3 regions of the Paenibacillus sp. MT124 genome follow, and region 3 is predicted to be linked to each of the others. Evidence: riboswitches for the same ligand, from Rfam matches in the RefSeq annotation. Region 3 holds a riboswitch; each other region holds the start of a gene.
The links. A riboswitch is a leader RNA that binds a small molecule or an ion and turns the genes downstream of it on or off. The one in region 3 is predicted to bind cyclic di-AMP.
Positions count from the first base shown of each region.

Region 1 (2,266 bases), 2.1 Mb from region 3:
GGGAGACCATTCCATCCACGATGAAGCTTGCCGAAACGTATGATTTTATATATGCTGCTGTAGGCTGGCATCCTCAGGATGCCATTACGATGCAGGAGGGCGATCTCGAGTGGATTGCGTCTCTGTGCAAACATGAAAAAGTCGTTGCCATAGGCGAGATTGGCCTGGATTATTATTGGGACACTTCACCCAAGGATGTGCAGCATCGTGTATTAAGACAACAGATCGGACTGGCTCGTGAACTTAACATGCCTATTGTCATTCATAATCGCGATGCTCATGAGGATATTGTCAAAATTTTGCGTGAAGAGAAAGCTGGACAAGTCGGGGGTGTCATGCACTCTTTCTCAGGAAGCTGGGAAACGGCAAAACTCTGTCTGGATCTAGGGTTCCATCTATCCTTCGGTGGACCAATTACGTTCAAAAATGCCAAGCAGCCGAAAGAGGTACTGGCGAAGGTACCGATGGACCGATTTTTCATTGAAACCGACTCCCCATATCTTACACCACATCCTTATCGTGGAAAACGAAATGAAACAGCGCATGTACGTCTGGTTGCAGAAGCAGCTGCGGAAATTAAAGGCATTTCGGTAGAGGAAATTGCTGCAATAACGACCAAAAATGCCATGGAACGATTTGGAATTCGTTAAAAAACGAAGCAAATGCGGTGAAAAAGAGAGGTAGACGGAGCGAATTTGCTTTTTGATCCAAATAAATGAAGAATATTACAATATTTTAACCAAATATTTAGAAAAACGTACTTGAACAACGCTTTACAACATGCATCGAAACAGGATATCATCTTTTCAGTGAATTGTTGTGCGGAAAATTGGACAGATGTTCGGGGGATGAACAAAGGGACACTTTCCGATGACACAACAATACTTTTCATGAACCGATCTCGCTGAGTCTCCGTTAACGGAGAGCGGGGGAACCAATAGAGCTTAAACATCAGTGTAAGCAGCTGATGCGCATCGTTCGCTGACCCAAAAGCAGCGGATGCACTTGCGAAGCGCTATTTGATTTCTTCTTTGGGTCTCGGGGTGAATTCAAGGGCATCCGCCATGAGCGGGTGACCGGAGATAGGGCGGCTCTCTTTCGCCCGAACCCGACAGCTAACCTCGCAAGCGGAAAAAGAGAGGCAACCTCGTGCATGAATTTCCGATATTCAAAATCATTCGGAAGCCACGAAAGAGTTCCTCTTACACTCTTTCTTTGGCTTTTTTGTTTTTGAATAAAAGAAACAAGGTCATCATACGGTAAGAATTCAGGTGGTGACATCATGTTGCGAAGAGTGGTTCATGGTGCAGAACCGGTCATTGAGATATCGATCAGTTCTGTAGAAAATTTGGTATAGTCGCGTCAAAGACATCATGCATTAACTTTAGACGGCGAGGCTATGAAGGAGGACGGAGAAGTGGGCACATTCCAACCAGAAGAGACCCATGAGTCACGATCATCCAGTAAGTCTTACGCGTTGCGGTGGAAGCATGAGAACATGCGTCAAATGGCACTGATCGCTATTTTCTCAATCGCGCTTACAATCATGATCTTGTTAGTCGTTTACGGTCAAGCCGGGAAACAAATTTCGCTGGTTATTGATGGCAAAGCTCAAGCGGTAGAGACTCGTACAGGAATGCTTCAAGAAATGCTGGAGGAGCAATCAATCACAGTCAGCCCCCACGATGAGGTATCCATGCCTTTGAACGGGGCAATCGCAGATGGAGACCGCATTGTTATTGAGCGGGCCGTTCCAGTCAACATTACGGCAGACGGAGACACCAAGACTCTGTATACAACCGATTCATCGGTAGAAGATGCAATTCAGAAATCTGGAATTGAAGTTGCCAGTGAGGATAAGGTTTATCCTGCGCTCGCAACACCAATCAAGGCAGATATGAAAATTCGCGTAGTGCGTGTAACAAAGCGTACAGTGGAAGTGGAACAGCCGATTGCGTACAAAGTAATCAAAACGGCTGACCCTAGCTTGTACAAAGGTGACAATCGCGTCATCGTAAACGGCAAAGAAGGTACACTTGTACAGCATATCGAAAAGGTGTTTCAGGATGGAGAGCTAGTCTCCAAAAAGATGGTGGGCAAATCGGTATCGACCAACCGTGTCGATAAAGTTATTGCTGTCGGAACCAAAGCAAAACCTGTTGTGAAGCAGCCGGAGATTCAGACGGTATCGGCCCAAACCTCCACAGCAAAGAAAGCAACGACAACGAACTCGAAGAAAACCGCTGCATCAGGCAGCAAAGTGATT
Region 1 is NZ_CM179500.1:31,393-33,658, forward strand. It holds gene AC3RCI_RS00145 (TatD family hydrolase) at 1-650, shown strand, start outside; cyclic di-AMP (ydaO/yuaA leader) riboswitch at 893-1,146, shown strand; gene AC3RCI_RS00150 (resuscitation-promoting factor) at 1,418-2,266, shown strand, end outside.
Region 1: linked by a shared signal. The riboswitch ahead of AC3RCI_RS00150 (resuscitation-promoting factor) and the one ahead of AC3RCI_RS10245 (NlpC/P60 family protein) in region 3 are both predicted to bind cyclic di-AMP.

Region 2 (2,266 bases), 2.1 Mb from region 3:
TTTCTTTTGGTTATGCGGTTTAACGGTTAACGAGGTCCTTCATAGACCATGCAATAAAAAGGCTTCAAACCGCTTGGTGTCTGTCGTTCATACGTATCCTTGGTGACAAATCCGGCCTTGAGATAAACCCGGATAGCTCGCGTATTCCAGGTGAGTACTTCGAGATCAATCTCATGACTAGGGTTCCGCCGAATGGCTTCCTTCACGATCGCAGAGACGAAGGCAGTACCGCGACCTTGTCCACACTGTTCGGGGTGCATACCAAGCCCAATCCGCGTCACGCCTTCAAGAGGAAAGAATTGAACGAATCCGCAAAGTTGGTCCTGCTCTCCGAGTACAACTGCATATTGCTCTTTTCGAAGCTGCTCATCGCCGAATTCAACCTCCAGCGCCTTCATCTGTTCCCAGGGCAGCCAGGTATAGATGTTATAGGGTGGTTCATATGTCCAGCTGCAGATCAATGCTGCATGTTCTTCCTGCATCGGCACAACGTGAAACGTTACAGAAGCTTCATCCACACCACTGCACGCTCCTTTCATTGTGAACAAGCTACTTTTAGTCATACGCTAATCGTTTATAACATATGTCATTTCATATTTAATCCTGATTTCACTCTACAAAAGAGGAGGGCATTTGGCAAGGTTTTGCTCCCTTGAAAAAAAGTGAAACAAAAGTTCCTGGAATTTCGTTTATATTATAGCAGGATGGGTAAAAACATCATAAGGGCACGGACGAACAAGCACAAAAAAACCGCCGGATACATTCCTGCGGAGAATTTACCGGGCGGTTGATTTATGCTTCGTTACAGTATGATGTTGCTCAGCTTGTCCCTAGTCGAGGGCCAGTGATTCATATGCGTCCGTGCTCATAATCCGTTTAGCGCCAACATAGCGGTTGGCCCAGTAGTTCTCACTCAAAGAACTAATGGTAACTCCTTTGGAAGACGAGGAGTGTGCAAACTTTCCTTCTCCCACGAAAATCCCTACGTGTGAAACCCCTTTACCCGTTGTATTGAAGAAAACCAGATCGCCTGGTCTCATTTCCATGCGGGATACCGAGTCACCCATGTCGAATTGGGAACTGGATTGACGAGCCAAATCGATGCCCAGCTTTTCGAATACATACCGTGTGAATCCAGAGCAGTCAAAGCCGTTAAGCGTTGTTCCACCACTTTTGTATGTAGTTCCCATTGCTGAATCAATTACTTTATCCATTTTTGAATCTGCGAATGCGCTGCCTGCTCCAAGTGATAGTGCAAATGTTAAGCTAAGGACAGCTGCTGTTAATTTCTTTTTGAACAAGAGATATACCCCTTCCAACGCCTGCGAGGTTAGCTTAAGGATTCGGTTGAAGGTCCCCTATGATCCCTCTGTAGCAAGATCAATTCACCCATAACTGGTTCCCCCGCTTCCCAGGTGCCAGGAATTTGGCTATGCTAGTTGTGCACCTGCGAAATCAAGAAATGACGATTTAATTTTAAGTAGTTACAATTCATAAGGTAAAGATTACAAAGTTGTTACTAAAAACTCACTGCGATTATTGTAACAGAGGAGTAAGCCTTTGGCAACGTTTAACAAGAAAATTAGCAAAAAAAACCTCGACCTTTGACGGGGAAAGGTCGGGGTTTGCGTTTGTGAAGCGTTAACATTGACATAAGTTTACATGAAGATGGTAACAATTTTCGTGCGGTTCATTACACTTTTTAACCTTTGGAGGACTTGGACTGCCACAGACGGAAATGAGCGCATATCTTCCATATATCCAACAAACATCTGGCGAGCGGATAGGTTTGTTGCAGGATCAGACCCATGAGACCTGTCAGGAACCACGAAGCAGATGTGAAGGCACCGAAGATGAGCAGATGAATTCCTCCCAGAACCACTGCAATACCAATGAGAGAAATGATATGACGCAAGGCGAGCAATAGACCGATAAATGTACCTTTTACCCCGCCCTGATCCTCGGGAGCTGTAGCGCCAAACTGCATATATAACAAAGCATGATGTATGATCCATCCATATACAATCCATCCGGCTACATATGGAATGCCTGGCAGCAGCAGCTGCAGCGAGTGGAATCCATCCAGAAAGATACTATACAGCTTGGGGATCAACCAGTACGCAGGCAGCAGCAATAATAGCGTTTTAATGAAATGAAGCAGCATCATCGGTTTCCACACTGCCTTGATCCCACGTACAAAAGGAATACGTTCTTCTGTATGATTGAAGTGTTGTAATGAATAGAGTAGCCCTGCCTGGATGAGAGG
Region 2 is NZ_CM179500.1:107,873-110,138, forward strand. It holds gene AC3RCI_RS00520 (GNAT family N-acetyltransferase) at 27-539, opposite strand; gene AC3RCI_RS00525 (C40 family peptidase) at 831-1,301, opposite strand; cyclic di-AMP (ydaO/yuaA leader) riboswitch at 1,305-1,442, opposite strand; gene AC3RCI_RS00530 (hypothetical protein) at 1,703-2,266, opposite strand, start outside.
Region 2: linked by a shared signal. The riboswitch ahead of AC3RCI_RS00525 (C40 family peptidase) and the one ahead of AC3RCI_RS10245 (NlpC/P60 family protein) in region 3 are both predicted to bind cyclic di-AMP.

Region 3 (2,266 bases):
TGGTCAAGCTGGACCGCAGCTATCGTTATCAGCTCTTTAGCGAACCGCGCCAAAGCCCGGCTGATGAATAGAGCCGCTCTGGAGACGGATGCATGGAATTACCATGGATGCTTTGGCATAATTCCGCCACTCGGGAGAGAAGATAGGTACAGCGAGAATTCGTAAACTTATCAGCCGAGAGGATGTGCGGGTAGCCATGACATTGATGAATGATAAGGTACATGCCTACAAGGATCAGATTGGAGAATTAAGCGATGTATTGCCTGGCGTAGTCAAAGCGTATCACGAATTTACGGGTGAATGCTTTCAGTCAGGTGCCATTGATGCCAAAACCAAGCAGCTGATTGCCCTCGGCATCGGATTGTTTGCCAATAACGAAGTATGTACGTTTTACCACGTAGAAGAGGCACGTGCGAAGGGCGCAACCGATCAGGAGATTATGGAGACGGTTGCGGTAGCCGGAGCAGTAGGCGGCGGTCACGCGCTGTCTCAAGGCGCAATGCGTGTGCAAAAGGCATTGCACTAAGGTTTCTCCTGCAAGTGTGCTGAATAACTAGAGAGCAAAACAGGCTCTGGAATGATCCAGAGCCTGTTTCTTGTCCAACTTATATTTTTCCAAGCATCTTATTATACATAAATTGTCCAGTCACCCGGCGTGCGGTAACGTAGCGAGTGTTGAAATACGGATTTGATAATTTGGTAATGCTGACACCTTTGCTGCTGGAAGCATGAGCGAATTGTCCGCCCCCGATGTATACGCCTGTATGCGAAATGCCGCTGCCTGAAGTGTTGAAGAATACCAGATCACCTGTGCGGATATTGGCTTTGGATACCGGAGTACCCGCCTTAGCCTGCTGCTGTGAAGTACGTGGCAAATCAATGCTATATTTTTGGAAGAGATATCTCATAAATCCAGAGCAATCAAACCCGGCCAGCGTCGTGCCGCCCCACTTGTAAGGAATTCCAGTCATGTTGTTAACGACGGTGTTGATACTGCTTGCCTCAGTGCTTGCTGCACCAGATGTGAATAGAACGGCTGCGCCAAAAATAGAAATGATCAGTTTTTTCAAAATCAATGTTCTCCCTTCGATGCCTACGGAGTTAGCTAAGGGTTCGGTAGAAGGTTCCCTATATTTCCTATGTATAAGAATAATTCACCCAAAATGGTTCCCCCGTTTTCAAACATGAAACTCGGCAAATGAATAATTAAGTTTTTGTAACCTTTTGAAACTATATTGCATAAATGCGTAATTGTCAAACCTTTCTTCCTTCTGCAATGTTAACGGAATTCAAGACTTTTTGTGAAAAATAGTAGTTCTCCATGTTTATTTATGATGACAAAAACGTAATTTGTGTTTCATCAGCACAGAAATTGGACAAATAAGTAAATTGGAGTATCAGAGGAGAGCACGGTTCATTCTCATCAGGGAAAGTCAGGTCTCGACCAGATTTTATAACTTTCGGTTATCGTAGTTTTATACCAAATCATTTAATTGTTGACACATTGAATTTCACATGATATATTATTTCTTGTCGCCGCGATAGATTATCTCGGAGATATACCATATGCGGTCGTGGCGGAATTGGCAGACGCGCACGGTTCAGGTCCGTGTGGGCTAACCCCCCGTGGAGGTTCGAGTCCTCTCGACCGCATCAATTCATACATGAGGTTTCTGATCTGCTTTTTCTGGCAGATTGGGGACCTTTTTGTTTTTTTTAGTTACATTAGAGATGCTGCAGTTCATCAAATGAGAAAAACAAAATAGCTGTATGCAAGTCGAGCTTCTGTTTGGAGCGCCGGCTGAAAAAGGATATTGTTGAACAATAGGCATTTCTTCAGGTCCCATTGCCTCTTGGCAAAAAGCACCTCGAATAACCCCAGGATTTTCAAGACAAAATGTACATAAATGGGGTGAATTGTCTATGAGGAAAAAAGGGATTCGGAAATTGCCTTGGATTTTGTTATTGGCCATGCTTATCGGATGTCAGAGCTCGAAACCTAAAGAACAGGATTTGATGCGGATAAATTCCGCTAATGGTAACAATGCGAAAAAAGTCATTTTCCTGATGGTGGACTCTTTAATGTATCAGGCGATCGACCAAGGAATCGACAAGCAGGAGCTTCCTGCCTTACAATTTCTGATCAAGAACGGGCAATATTATAAAAATCTGGTCAGTTCTTTTCCCACGATGTCCGTCACGATCGACAGCTCCTTGCTTACCGGTGCATATTCGGACCTTCACCGTGTGCCGGGTCTGACTTGGT
Region 3 is NZ_CM179500.1:2,169,924-2,172,189, forward strand. It holds gene AC3RCI_RS10235 (hypothetical protein) at 1-71, shown strand, start outside; gene AC3RCI_RS10240 (carboxymuconolactone decarboxylase family protein) at 197-526, shown strand; gene AC3RCI_RS10245 (NlpC/P60 family protein) at 606-1,070, opposite strand; cyclic di-AMP (ydaO/yuaA leader) riboswitch at 1,076-1,207, opposite strand; tRNA gene AC3RCI_RS10250 (tRNA-Leu) at 1,569-1,653, shown strand; gene AC3RCI_RS10255 (alkaline phosphatase family protein) at 1,924-2,266, shown strand, end outside.